2 regions of the Micromonospora palomenae genome follow, and region 1 is predicted to be linked to the other one. Evidence: riboswitches for the same ligand, from Rfam matches in the RefSeq annotation. Region 1 holds a riboswitch; the other holds the start of a gene.
The links. A riboswitch is a leader RNA that binds a small molecule or an ion and turns the genes downstream of it on or off. The one in region 1 is predicted to bind thiamine pyrophosphate.

Region 1 (6,839 bases):
GGTCAGGGTGGTGGCGGCCTGGGTGGGGTCTTCGGCTCGCATGATGGCGCCGAGCACGGCCACGCCGACGGCTCCCGCCGCGACGCAGGCGTGCACCTGGTCGGGGGTGTCGATGCCGCCGAGGGCGAGGATCGGCACGGGGCTGGCCTGGATCAGCTCGGCGAGCCCGTCCGGGTGCAGGGGTGGGCCGTAGCCGGGTTTGGTCCTGCTGGGGAAGACGGGTGAGAGGGTGGCGTAGTCCTCTGTGGTGAGTCGGGCCAGTTCGGCGCGGTCGTGGCAGGAGCGGCCGACCAGGTCGAGGGTCGGTGGCGGGTAGGGGCCGGCCGACGGCAGGTGGACGGCGTCGCCGTCCAGCGGGTCGGGGCCGGCGACGATCAGGGTGCCGCCGGCCTCGGCGAGGAGCGGACGCAGCGCGGCGGCGAGGGCGGCGCGTTCGGCTCGGGGCAGGTCCTTCTCGCGCAGCACCACCCAGCGCACTCCCCCTGCCACCGCCGCCGCGACCACCTCCGGCAGCGGCCGCCGGGCCTGCCACCGGTCGGTGAGGAGCACCAGCCCGGAGGGCACCACCGGACGGGCGGCCCCGGTCACGGCGCCCGACGCGGGTCCACGCGCCCACCGCACCGGGCCGGCCGGCCGATCCGCGCCCCCCGCCGGATCGGCCGGCGCACCCACACCCGCGGGCGGGCCGGCCGGTGCGGGTCCGGGCGCGGCGAGCCGCCCCGAGTCGGCTCGACGCGGGTCCGGGCGCGTCCCGGCGGGGAGTGGACCGCGCACTGCGCCCGCCTCGGGCGGCCCGTCGACGACCTGCCGCGTCGCCGTCACAGGTCGGGCCTTCCCTCTTCGGGGGTGGAGGCGAGGGCGTGGAAGCGGCGGGCGATCCGGCCGGCGCCGTACGCGAGTCGGCCCGCCTCCACCGCGTACCGCATGGCGGTGGCCATCGCCACCGGGTCGGCGGCCCGGGTGACCGCGCTGGCCAGCAGCACCGCGTCGCAGCCCAGCTCCATGGCGAGCGCCGCGTCGGAGGCGGTGCCGATGCCGGCGTCGAGGATCACCGGCACGGCCACGCTCTGCCGGATCAGCCGGATGTGGTGCGGGTTGGTCACGCCCAGCCCGGAGCCGATCGGCGCGCCGGCCGGCATCACCGCGGCGCAGCCCACGTCGGCCAGCCGGCGGGCCAGGATCGGGTCGTCGGAGGTGTACGGCAGCACGGTGAACCCGTCGGCGACCAGTTCCTCGGCGGCGCGCAGCAGCTCCACCCCGTCGGGCAGCAGCGTGCGCTCGTCGCCGATCACCTCCAGCTTCACCCAGTCGGTGTCGAACGCCTCCCGGGCCAGGTGGGCCACCTTCACCGCCTCGCCGGCGGTGTAGCAGCCGGCGGTGTTCGGCAGCAGCCGCACCCCGCACCGGTCCAGCACGTCGAGCAGCCCGCCGGCCGCAGCGGGGGTGGTGTCCACCCGGCGCAGGGCCACGGTGACCAGCTCGGTGCCGGAGGCCCGGACGGCCCGCTCCAGCACGTGCAGGTTGGCCGCGCCGCCGGTGCCGAGGATGAGCCGCGACCCGAGGGTGACGGTGCCGATGGTGAGCGTCACGCCGCTCACCCGCCCTGGGCGGCGCTGAGCACCTCGACCCGGTCGCCGTCGCGCAGCACGGTCGCCGGCCAGCCGGTGCGGGGCACCACCTCGCCGTTCACCGCCACCGCGAGGCCGCGCCGCTGCTCGGTGACCGCGCGGACCAGGTCCGCCACGGTCGACCCGCCGGGCAGGTCCCGGCCGGCACCGTTGACGATCAGTTGCACGTCTCCTCCTCGGGGGTGGGTGCGATCCGGTCCCGGCCGGCGGCTCGGGCGGCGGCGCCGGCGGTGAACCGGTCCGGCGCGAAGGGGGCGAGCAGCGGGTCCGCCGTGCCGGTGACCACCAGCTCGGCGATCAGGTCGGCGGTGACCGGGGTGAGCAGGATGCCGTGCCGGTGGTGGCCGGTGGCGACCAGCACACCGGGCCGGCCGGGCAGCGGCCCGAGAATCGGCGCGTTGTCCGGCGTACCGGGGCGCAGTCCGGCGGCGGCCTCGACTAGGTCGTACTCGGCCAGGTCGGGCACCAGGTCAACGGCGGCGCGGAGCAGTCGCAGCACCGCCCCGGCGGTCACCTCGGTGTCGGCGCGCTCCTCCACGGTCGCGCCGAGGACCACCTCACCGTGGGCGCGCGGCACCAGGTACACCGACTCGCCGTCGGCGTACCCCCGGATCACGTGCCGGAAGTCCGGCGTGCCGCGACCGGGCGCGCGCAGCCGGAGCACCTGCCCCTTCACCGGCCGGACCGGCAGGCCGGTGAGCGCGGCGGCGCCGCAGCCGGCGGCGACCACGGTGACCCGGGCGTCCACGTCGGTGAGGCGCGCGACCGCGCCGGGCACCAGCGTGGCCCCGGCCCGCTCGGCCGCCGCCCGCAGCGCGGCCACCAGCCGCCGCGGGTCGACCTGGTGGTCGCCGGGCGCGACCGCGCCGCCGCGCACCCGCGGCGCCAGCGCCGGCTCGCGGTCCCGCAGCTCCGAGGGGCGCAGCGGCGTGATCGGCAGCCCCAACCCCTGCTGGTACGACCAGAGCCGCCGCGCCTCGGCCAGGTCGTCACCGGTGAGCCCGACGACGAGGGTGCCCTCGGTGCGGTGGCCGAAGTCGGTGCCGGCGGCCTCGGCCAGCTCGGCGGCGAAGCCCGGCCAGCGGGCGGCCGACTCGGTGAGCAGGCCGGTCAGCTCGTGCTCCCCGAAGTACGCCTCGGCGACCGGCGAGAGCATCCCGGCGGCCACGTGGGACGCGCCGGAGCCGGGGGCGGGATCGTGCACGACGACGCGCAGCCCGCGCGCGGCGCAGCGCCAGGCGATCCCCAGCCCGACCGGTCCCGCCCCCACCACGGCGACGTCCGGTCGGGTCAGCACGTCAGCGCCCCGAGCAGTTCCGCGGTCGCCCGGGCCGGATCGGCGGCTCCCGACAGCGCCCCCACCACCGCCACCCCGTACGCCCCGGCGGCCCGCAGTGCCGGCACCGACGCGGCGGTCACCCCGCCGATGGCGATCACCGGCACGGCGACGGCCTCGGCGACGGCGCGTACCCCGTCCGGGCCGATCGGGGCCGGCAGGCCGGCCTTCGTGGTGGTGGCGTGGCAGGGGCCTACGCCCAGGTAGCTGGCCCCGGCGGCGACCGCCTTGGTGGCGGCGACCGGTTCCCGGGCGGTGGCGCCGAGCACGGCGGCGGCGCCGAGCACCCGGCGGGCCGCCCCGACCGGCAGATCGTCCGCGCCGACGTGGCCCCCGGCGGCGCCGACCGCGAGCGCCACGTGCAGCCGGTCGTTGACCAGGCACGGCACCCCGTACGGCGCGCAGAGCGCGAGCACCCGGCGGGCCAGCTCGTACGCCTGCCGGTCGGTGGCGTCGTCGTCCACCCGGACCTGTACGACCAGCTCGGCGCGGGCCACCGGCAGGGCGGCGCGCAGCACGGCGAGCGGGTCGCGCCCCGGCCGGGTGTCGGTGATCAGATGCAGTCGTCCCAGGGACGGCACGGCAACGCTCCTCCCTGCGCCGGCATTACCCGGATCAGGTTCGACGGTCGGGGGCTTCAGCCCCCCTCTCAGCCCGGTGCACCGGGCTCCCGTGGGTCACTTGCGGCATACCGTACGACGGATGCGCCGATCCGCCAAGGGCGGGGGTGCGCTTTTCCCACGGACCGTCTCATCTCGACGGTGCAGGCAGCGCGTGACGGACCGCTCACGCCATGCTGTCCGGATGCCCTCTCCGCCTCGGGTTCCGCGCCGCCTCGCGTTCCTGCCCTTCCGGGGCAGCCGCGCCGTCGCGGAGGGTCTGCTCAGCTGGACCCGGCTGCGGGGCCCGGCCTGGCACCGGCTGCTGCCCGACGTCTACGTGCACCGCGACGGTTACCGCGTGGACGACCATCGAATGTGGTGCGACGCTGTCGCGCTGTTGCTGCCACCGGATGCGGCCATCGCCGGACTCAGCGCCGCCTACCTGTGGGGGGCCGATCTCCTCGCCCGGGACGCGCCGGTCACCGTGCTGCTCCCCCGGACGGCGCGGATGCGGGGACATCCCCGCATCCGTATCAGCCGGTCTGCCGTGCCGGAGACCGACCGGACACGGTTCGCGGGGCTGCCGGTCACCACCGAGTTGCGCACCGCCTTCGACCTCGGACGCCAGGGCAGCCGCACCGACGCGCTGGTCGCCGTCGACGCGTTGCTGCACCGTCGGGTGGTCAAGCTGCCCGCCCTCCGGGCGTACGCCGGTGCGCATGCCGGCTGGCCGGGGATGCCGCTGCTGCGGGAGGTCCTGGCGCTGGCGGAGCCGTTGACGGAGTCGCCGATGGAGACGAGGCTCCGCCTGCTCCTGCTCGATGCCGGACTCGGCCCGGTCACCGCCCAGCACGACGTGCACGACGGACGCGGCCGATTCGTCGGCCGGGTCGATCTGGCCTGGCCGGCACTCCGTGTCGCGGTCGAGTACGACGGCGACCACCACCGCGAGCGCGCGCACTTCCGCCAGGACGTCGCCCGCCTGAACGCGCTACGGGCGGCGGGCTGGATCGTCCTCCGCTTCACCGCCGACGACGTCCTGCGCCACCCCACCCGCACCATCGCCCTGACCACCCAGGCGCTGCGCGAACGCCAGGCCCAGCGGAACGCCATGGGTGTCACCAACCCACGTTGACACCCATGGCGTTCCACTCACCACCGTCGCCCTGCCTGCGGCAGGGCGGCTGCCGCATGGGCGCGGAGGTGGGTCAGAGGATGGCGTCGAGGGCGTCCAGGTCCTCGTCGGTGGGCTGCCAGGTGCCGGCTTCGGCGTTCGCCCGCACCTGCTCCGGCGTGGTGGCGCCGGCGATCACCGAGGTGACCGCCGGACGGGCGGCCAGCCCGCCGATCGCCACCTGGAGCATCGACAGGCCGCGCTCGCCGGCGTACGCCTCGATGGCCTCGATGGTGTCCCAGTCCGCGGCGGCGAGGCGCTGGGCGTACCGGCCACCGCCGGAGAGCCGGCTGCCGGCGGGCGGCGCCTCGTTGCGCTTGTACTTGCCGGTGAGCAGGCCGTTGGCGAGCGGGAAGAACGGCAGCATGCCCAGGCCGAACCGCTCGCAGGCGGGCACGACCTCGGTTTCGACGGAGCGTTCCAGCAGCGAGTAGTGGTTCTGCGCGCTGATGAACCGGGCCCGCCCGTTGGACGAGGCGACCCAGTCGGCGTCGGCGATCTGCCAGCCGGCGAAGTTGGAGTTGCCGAGGTAGCGCACCTTGCCGGCGCGGACGAGGTCGTCCAGGGCGGCGAGCGTCTCGTCGATCGGGGTGCCCGGGTCGGGCTCGTGCATCTGGTACAGGTCGATGTGGTCGGTGCCGAGCCGGCGCAGCGACGCCTCCACGGCCCGGGCGATGTAGCGGCGCGCGCCCCGGGCGCCGTGGTCGGGGCCGTTCATGCCGTGCATGTCCATGCCGAACTTGGTGGCCACCACCACGTCGTCCCGGCGCCCCTTGAGCGCCTGCCCGAGCAGTTCCTCGGAGCCGCCCTGCGGTTCGCCGTAGATGTCGGCGGTGTCGAAGAAGTTGATCCCGACGTCGAGGGCGGCGTCGACCACCGCCCGGGTGCCGTCGAGGTCGAGCTTGCGGCCGAAGTTGTTGCAGCCGATGCCGACCACGGACACCACGAGCCCGGAGTCGCCCAACCGGCGGTAGGTCATCTCAGTCACGAGATCCACCCTATGCCCGCCGCGGAGCCGCCAGCCGCGCGACCGCCCGCCCCGCGGAAGCCGCCGGCCCGGCGCGGGCCGCCGTCCGTCAGCGCACGTCCCAGACCGGCTCCGACGTCTCCACCACCTCGCCGTCGCCGCCGAACAGCACGAACCGGTCGAAGGACCGGGTGAACCAGCGGTCGTGGGTGACCGCGACCACCGTTCCGGAGAACGCGGCCAGCCCGGCCTCCAGCGCCTCGGCGGAGGCGAGGTCGAGGTTGTCGGTGGGCTCGTCGAGCAGCAGCAGGGTCGCCCCGGACAGTTCCAGCAGCAGCACCAGGAAACGCGCCTGCTGCCCGCCGGAGAGGGTGCCGAAGCGCTGGTCGCCCTGCGCGGCCAGCTCGTACCGGCTGAGCGCAGCCATCGCGGCGTGCCGGTCCATCCCGGCCCGGTGATCGTCGCCCCGCCAGAGGATCTCGACCAGGGTCTTCGCCACCAGCTCGGGCCGGTCGTGGGTCTGGGAGAAGTGGCCGGGCCGGACCCGCGCGCCGAGCCGGACCGTGCCGTCGTGGGCGACCGGGGCCAGGGCGGCCGCGCCGTCGACCGGGCCGTTGGCCGGGTCCGGGTCGGTGCCGCCCCGGGCCAGCAGTCGGAGGAAGTGGGACTTCCCCGTCCCGTTGGCGCCGAGCACGGCGACCCGGTCGCCGTACCAGAGTTCCAGGTCGAAGGGGTAGGTCAGGCCGTCGAGCTCCAGCTGGTCGCAGATGACCGCGCGCTTGCCGGTCCGCCCGCCGGCCAGGCGCATCCGGATGTCCTGGTCCTTCGGGGGTACGGGCGGCGGCCCGGCCTCCTCGAACTTGCGCAGCCGGGTCTGCGCCGCCTGGTAGCGCGACGCCATCCCGTCGTTGTACGCGGCCTTCTGCTTGTACATCAGCATCAGCTCGCGCAGCTTCTGGTGTTCCTCGTCCCAGCGTCTGCGCAGCTCGTCGAGGCGGGCGTGCCGGGCCACCCGGGCGTCGTACCAGCTGGCGAAGCCCGCCGGGTGCACCCAGGCGCTGCCGCCCTCGACGGCGACCACCCGGTCGGCGGTCTGCGCCAGCAGTTCCCGGTCGTGCGAGACGTAGAGCAC
Region 2 (6,839 bases), on a different contig from region 1:
CGGCCTGCCGTCCTGCGACCGTATCGCGGCCACCGGCCGCCATGGTCCGGACATCGACGCTCGGTGAGCGGCGCGGTGCGGGCCGTCGTGGCCGGGCCCGCCAGCGGCGGCGCCCGCCGGGGTCAGCCCTCGGCCAGGCGGGCCTCGACGTGGGCCACCTTGCCGGTGAGCGCGTTGGTGACGCCGGGTCGCACGTCGGCCTTGAGGACCACGCTGACCCGGGGCGCCTGTTCGGCCACCACGTCGACCGCCCGCTTGACCACCGCCATCACCTCGTCCCACTCACCCTCGACGGTGGTGAACATGGCGTCGGTGTGGTTGGGCAGGCCGGAGGCGCGGACCACCCGGACCGCCTCGGCGACCAGGTCGCCGACGGACTCGCCGACGCCCAGCGGGGTAATCGAGAACGCGATCAGCATGCCGCCGATGGTGCCAGTAAATCGGCTGCGGCCGCCGCCGTCGGCGGGTTAGCGTGTCGGCATGCGTATCTGACGCCCCACCTTCAGCCAGTCGGGCCCGCCGCGTCGTCGGGGGTCCGGCCGCGCCGGGCGTCCGCATTCCCCACCTTTTCCTGCGGGTGGTGTCTCCGTGGTCGGGTCGCCCGGGCCCTTTCCTGCCCGCCGACCGCCCGCCTCGCGGCGCGGTCCCCGCATCCGAAGGAGGCAGCGTATGCCCGCCAAGCGCAGTCCGAAGAAGTCCCGCCCGTCGGCGCCGGCCAAGGTGGCGGTGAGCCCGCCGGATCTCGACGCGCTCACCGTGGCGCCCGCCGCCCCGGTCACCCTGCCGGAGGAGACGGGCTCCGCGCCCGCCGCCGCCCGGCCCGCCCCGACGACCCCGCCGTGGACCGGCCCGGCGGTACGCGGCGGCTCCACCGCCGCCCGTGGCCAGACCCGCCGGTACGCCTTCCGCCGCAGCTGATCAGCGCTGCCGGTACGACTGATCGGCGCTGTCGGTACGACGGCCGGTCGGTCGCGTACCTGATCCGGCGCTCCCGGTGCGGCGACCCGTCGGCTGCTGCACCGGGACCGCGTCCAGCGTGGCCCGGTGAGCCGGTTCGGCGTGTCGCGGCGCGGGGGGTATGACCGCGACGAGCGTGATACCTCTGAGGCATCTTGATACCTCAGAGGTATCACGCTCACCGGACACCTTCCCTCCGAAGGTGGCCGGCCGGAGGGTCCGCCGGCACCGCTCGTCACCACGGCCGAACCTGACCACCGGGCCGCCGGTCCGGACCCCGGTCGCCCGGGTCAGCCGATCAGCGGGCGGAAGGTGCCGAGCGCGACGCTGACCGCGATCGCCGCACTCCCGAGCACGGCCGCTCCGGCGACAAGCAGCCCGTCGGCCACGCCGAACCGCTGCCGGCGGGCGAAGGTGCGCGGGGTACCGGCGTCGAAGCCCCGGGCGTCCATCGCCACCGCCAGCCGGGTGCCCCGCCGGATCGCCCCGACCAGCAGGGCGAACGCGGTCGACACGAACAGCCGCAGCTTCGCCACCGGGTTGCGCCCGGCGTCCACGCCGCGCGCCCGGCGGGCCATCTCGATCATCTGCCACTCCTGGCCGAGCAGCGGGACCAGCCGGAACGCGGCCAGTGTCCCGATGGCGAAGCGGGCCGGCGCCTTCGCGTTCTGCACCAGCGCGTCGGCCAGGTCGGTCGGGTCGGTGGTGGCGAAGACGATCACGCCCGGCAGGGCCACCGCGAACATCCGCAGCACCAACCCGAGCGCCGTCAGCAGCACCCCCGAGGTGACCAGCAGCGGCCCGGCGTCCAGCAGCACCCGGCCGGACCGGTCGGCGGCGAAGAGCACCAGCGTGACCACGATGCCGGCCGCGGCGGCCAGCAGCGGCAGGGCCCGTCGGGCCAGCACCCGGTACCGGATCCCGAACAGCGGCAGCACGGCCAGCTCCACGGCGATCGCGATGGCCGGGGCGACCGGGTCCAGGGTGGCCACCAGGACGGCCGAGAAGACCAACGCGGCGGCCAGCTTCGCCACCGGGTTGCGCCGGGCCAGCGGCGCGCCGGGCGCCGCGACCGGTTCCAGGCTGATCACGGGCGCCGCCCGGAGTCGCCGCCGGCCGGGTCGGGCCGCCGGTTCAGGGTGACGGTGCGGTCGGCGAGCGCGGCGACGAAGTCCGCGTCGTGGGTGACGGTGACGACGGCGTGCCCGGCGTCGCGCAGGTCGGCGAAGAGGTCGAGCAGCTCCCGCCAGGTGCGCCGGTCCTGGCCGAAGGTCGGCTCGTCGCAGATCAGCAGGCGGGGCGCGGTGGCCAGTGCGGTCGCCACGCTCAGCCGCCGCGCCTCCCCACCGGAGAGGGTGTACGGGTTCGCCCCGGCCAGCCGGGTCAGCCGCAGCCGGTCCAGCAGGGCGTCCACCGTGGCGCGTACCGCCGGCTCGGACTGGCCGGTCCGGCGGGGGCCGAGCGCCAGCTCGTCGAAGACGGTGGCGGTGACGAACTGGTGCTCCGGGTCCTGGAAGACCGAGCCGATCCGGCGGGTCAGCGCGGGCGCCCGCCAGCGGTGCGGGGGAGTGCGGTCGTCCGCCCCGGCCAGCGCGGCGGTGGCGGTGACCCGGCCGACGCCGGGGCGGAGCAGCCCGCCGAGGAGCAGGGCCAGGGTGGACTTGCCGACTCCGTTGGGCCCGAGCACGGCGAGCGCCTCGCCGGCGCGTACCCGCAGGTCGGTGGGGGCCAGCCGGGGTGGCAGGCCGAGCCGGTCGGCGGTGAGCAACTCCTCGCCGGGCGGCGTGGTGGCGTGCCGGGGCGGGATGGTCCGGCCCGGCACCCAGACGCCCTCGGCGGCCAGTGCCTCGCCGTGCGCGGCGAAGACCGCCTCCGGCGGGCCGTCCGCGCGGACGCCGCCGCCCGGCTCCAGCACCACCACCCGGTCGACCAGCGGCAGCGCCTCGGCGACCCGGTGTTCGACCAGGATCAGGGTGGTGTCGGCGGACAGCGCGCCGGCGACCGCCCGGCGGACCAGGTCGGCGCCGGCCGGGTCGAGGTTGGCGGTCGGCTCGTCGAGCAGCAGCAGGCCGGGGCGCAGGGCGAGCGCGCCGGCCAGGGCCAGGCGCTGCTGCTCGCCGCCGGAGAGCGCCGCGGTGGGCCGGTCCCGGTCGTACGGGAAGCCGACCCGGCGCAACGCCTCGTCCACCCGCGGCCAGATCTCCCCGGCCGGCACCCCCCGGTTCTCCAGCCCGAACGCGACGTCGTCGCCGCTGCGGGCCATCACCAGCTGGGTCTCCGGGTCCTGGAAGACGATGCCGACCCGTTCCCGGTCCTTGCGCGGGTCGAGCCCGTCGATCTCGACGGTGCCCTCCTGCTCGCCGGAGTCCTCGGGCAGCAGCCCGGCCAGCGCGGCCAGCAGGGTGCTCTTGCCCGCCCCGGACGGCCCGAGCAGCAGGACCCGTTCCCCGGCCTCGATCCGCAGGTCCACCCCGCGCACGGCCCACGCCTTCCGTCCGGCGTGCCGCCACCCGAACCCGCGCACCTCCACCGCGCCCACCCGACCCCCTCCCTACCCAGGCCCACCCGGCTCCCGGCCGGCTCCGGCCGGGAGCCGGCCGGTGATCAAGAGGTTTGCGTCACGACGGTGGCTCCCGTTGACGCAAACCTCTTGATCAACGAAGCGGGGGGCGGTCAGATGGCGGCGCGTTCGCGGCCGGCGGGGAACCGGTCGAGGACGCCGGTGCGGGCGAGGGCGCGGGTGAGCGCGACACTGCCCAGGCCGGCGATCACCAGGGAGCTGACCGCGGTGATCAGGATGTAGGGGAGGCGGAAGCTGCCCCAGGCGGTGTCCGGGTACCAGATGAAGACGTCGTAGAGCGCCGCCGCCAGGCCGGCCAGCGTGGCGGCCAGCAGGGCGACGGGCAGCCGGAAGACGCGGTACCCGAAGGCGGCGAAGGCGAGTTCCGCCGCGGCGGCCTCCAGCGGACCCTGGATGACCAGCGTCCAGCCCCAGCTGCTGCCCAGCGCCACCGAGACCAGCGCGGCGACGGTGAGCGTGAAGAAGGCGGCGCCCGGCTTGCGGATGATCAGGCCGCCCAGGACGGCGGGGACCAGCCAGACGCCGTAGATGGCCGCCCGGCCGGGCAGCGGGATCGCGTCGGCGGGGCCGTTCCAGAGCAGGCCCCAGGCCCAGAAGATGATGCCGAAGGCCACCCCGAGCACCGCCGCGATGACGATGTCGATGGTGCGCCACCGGTTGCTGTCGGTGTTGGTCATGTGTGCTCCCAGTCCAAATGATCGAACCAGGAGAAGACGCACGCCGCGCCCGGTATGGGACCGGACGGCGGCGCGGCTGGAGGTCGACCGAACTCCCTGCGCTGGCATTACCCAGATCAGGTTCGAGGGTCTGCGGGCGGTGCCCGCACTCTCAGCGCTGTGCGCTCCCCTGTCGGATGTGAAGTTGTCTCGTCGACGCTAACAGCTCCGACCCCGCCACGGTCGGCCCGGGTGGACGACCGCCGGGCTGGGTAGGCTGCCGATCATGCGGGTCGAGGCGCGAGGGCTGACGTTCGAGGTACGCACCGGCGGCCCGGAGGGCGGCGAACCCGTCCTCCTGCTGCACGGCTTCCCGCAGCACGGCGGCGAGTGGGACGAGGTGGTGCCGGCGCTGCACGCCGCCGGCCTGCGTACGTATGCGCCGGACCAGCGGGGCTACTCGCCGGGCGCCCGCCCGGCCGAGGTGGCCGCCTACCGGCTGCCGAAGCTGGTCGAAGACGCGGTGGCGCTGCTCGACGCGCTGGGCGTCGAGGCGGCCCACGTGGTGGGGCACGACTGGGGTGCGGTCGTCGCCTGGGGCCTCGCCGCGGGGCACCCCGAGCGGGTCCGCACCCTGACTGCCGTCTCCGTGCCGCATCCCGCCGCGATGGCGCACGCGCTGGCGAACGACCCTCGGCAGAAGGCGCGCTCGTCGTACATGCTGCTGTTCCGCCAGCCGGGCAAGGCCGAGAAAGTGCTGCTGGCCGTGCGGGCGACTGCCCTGCGCCGGCTGCTCTCCGGGGTGGGCGACGCCGGGCGGGTGGCCCGGTACGCCGAGCCGATGCGGGAGCCGGGCGCGCTGACCGGGGCGCTGAACTGGTACCGGGCCATGTCCCGGGCCGACCTGGCGCGGACCGGGCCGGTCGCGGTGCCCACCACCTTCGTCTGGAGCGACGGGGACGTCGCGATCGGCCGGACCGCCGCCGAGGCCTGCGCCGCCCAGGTGACCGGGCCGTACCGGTTCGTCGCGCTCCCCGGCGTCACCCACTGGATTCCCGACGAGGCGCCGGCCCCGCTGGCCGAGGCGATCCTGGCCCGGGTACGCAACCTGGCCTGAGCCCGCCGTGGGCCACCCGACGAGCAGGACCGACGGACGGAGGAACGGATGACGGTGAGCGCCGAGGCATACCTGGCGGTGGTGACCGAGACGATCGGCCGGGTGGCCACGAGCCAGCGGGAGGCGGTGGGTCGGGCGGCCGACCTGATCGCCGAGGCGCTGCGCGCCGACGGGGTGGTGCACGCCTTCGGCACCGGCCACTCCGAGGCACTGGCGATGGAGATCGCCGGCCGGGCCGGTGGGCTGGTGCCGACCAACCGGATCGCGCTCCGTGACCTGGTGCTGGTGGGCGGCGAGCCGGCGAGCATCCTCGGGCCGCACCTGGAGCGCGATCCGGCCGTGGCGCACCGGCTCTACGAGCTGGCCCCGGTCCGCCCGTCGGACATCTTCGTGCTGGCCTCCAACTCCGGCGTCAACGGCGCGATGGTGGAGTTCGCGTCGCTGGTCGTCGAGCGGGGGCACCGGCTGGTGGCGATCACCTCGGCGCAGCACTCGGGCCGGATGGCCTCCCGCCACCCGTCCGGGCGCAAGCTCGCCGACTTCGCCGACGTGGTGCTGGACAACGGCGCCCCGTACGGTGACGCGACCCTGCCGCTGCCCGACGGTGGCGCGGTCGGCGCGGTCTCCTCGATCACCGCGGCCCTGCTGGCCCAGCAGATCGTGGCCGAGACGGTGGCCCGGCTGATCGCGGCGGGGGAGCGGCCCCCGGTCTACCTGTCGGCGAACATCACCGGCGGCGACGAGCACAACGCCGCGCTGGAGGCCCGGTACGCCGGCCGCATCCGCCGAGGGGCGTGAGCGCGAGGAGTGAGCCGGGTTTGCGAGCCCCGCAGTCGCGAACGAGGGGAGGTTCGTGAGCCGGTTTCGCGCGGTTCCGCTTCGGGCATTGGCGTTGCTGCCGGCGGGGTGGGCCTCGTCGGCAGTACCGTCTCTTCTGGAGGTAGCGCGTGTCGAAGGAATCCGAGAAGCAGCGCTGGCAGCGCAACTTCGCCGATCTGCTCCAGGAGTTGCGCGTCGCACAGACCGGCGTGCAGATCCTTTTCGCCTTCCTGCTCACCCTGCCGTTCAGCAACGGCTTCACCCGGACCAGCGGCTTCCAGAAGGACGTCTACATCGTCTCGCTGCTGTCGGCGGCGGCCGCCACCGCGATGATCATCTCGCCGGTCGCCTTCCACCGCGCGCTGTTCCGCCAGGGTCGCAAGCCGGAGCTGGTGCGCTTCGCCCACCGGATGGCCAGCGGCGGACTCGCCTTCATGCTGATCTCGATGGTCAGCGCGGTGCTGCTGATCACCGATTTCGTGCTGCAGCGCGGCGTGGCCCTGGTGCTGAGCGCGCTCACCGCGCTGTGGTTCCTGACCTTCTGGGTCTTCCTGCCGATGGCCCGGCGCAACTGGGGCGAGGACGTCGATGACGACGACGATGACGCGCCGCAGGTGCTGACCGGCGACTGACCCGGTCACCGCCCGGGAAATCCGACGTGCGCGCAACGCTACCCCTGGGTAACACCCGGGGGTAGCGTTGCTCTTGT

Region 2: another riboswitch for thiamine pyrophosphate. It lies ahead of FHX75_RS23685 (ECF transporter S component); the one in region 1 lies ahead of thiE (thiamine phosphate synthase).

The regions. Positions count from the first base shown of each region.
Region 1 covers NZ_VIXA01000002.1:1,971,381-1,978,219, reverse strand. Annotated here, with positions in the region: partial or broken gene FHX75_RS20420 (thiamine phosphate synthase) at 1-567, opposite strand, end outside; gene FHX75_RS20415 (thiazole synthase) at 819-1,598, opposite strand; gene thiS (sulfur carrier protein ThiS) at 1,595-1,795, opposite strand; gene thiO (glycine oxidase ThiO) at 1,786-2,925, opposite strand; gene thiE (thiamine phosphate synthase) at 2,919-3,545, opposite strand; TPP riboswitch at 3,540-3,648, opposite strand; gene FHX75_RS20395 (DUF559 domain-containing protein) at 3,769-4,701, shown strand; gene FHX75_RS20390 (aldo/keto reductase) at 4,775-5,737, opposite strand; gene FHX75_RS20385 (ABC-F family ATP-binding cassette domain-containing protein) at 5,817-6,839, opposite strand, start outside.
Region 2 covers NZ_VIXA01000003.1:574,521-581,359, forward strand. Annotated here, with positions in the region: gene FHX75_RS23665 (MTH1187 family thiamine-binding protein) at 123-419, opposite strand; gene FHX75_RS23670 (hypothetical protein) at 670-918, shown strand; gene FHX75_RS23675 (energy-coupling factor transporter transmembrane component T family protein) at 1,248-2,048, opposite strand; gene FHX75_RS23680 (ABC transporter ATP-binding protein) at 2,045-3,496, opposite strand; gene FHX75_RS23685 (ECF transporter S component) at 3,631-4,215, opposite strand; TPP riboswitch at 4,291-4,396, opposite strand; gene FHX75_RS23690 (alpha/beta fold hydrolase) at 4,481-5,311, shown strand; gene FHX75_RS23695 (sugar isomerase domain-containing protein) at 5,360-6,109, shown strand; gene FHX75_RS23700 (DUF6328 family protein) at 6,259-6,762, shown strand.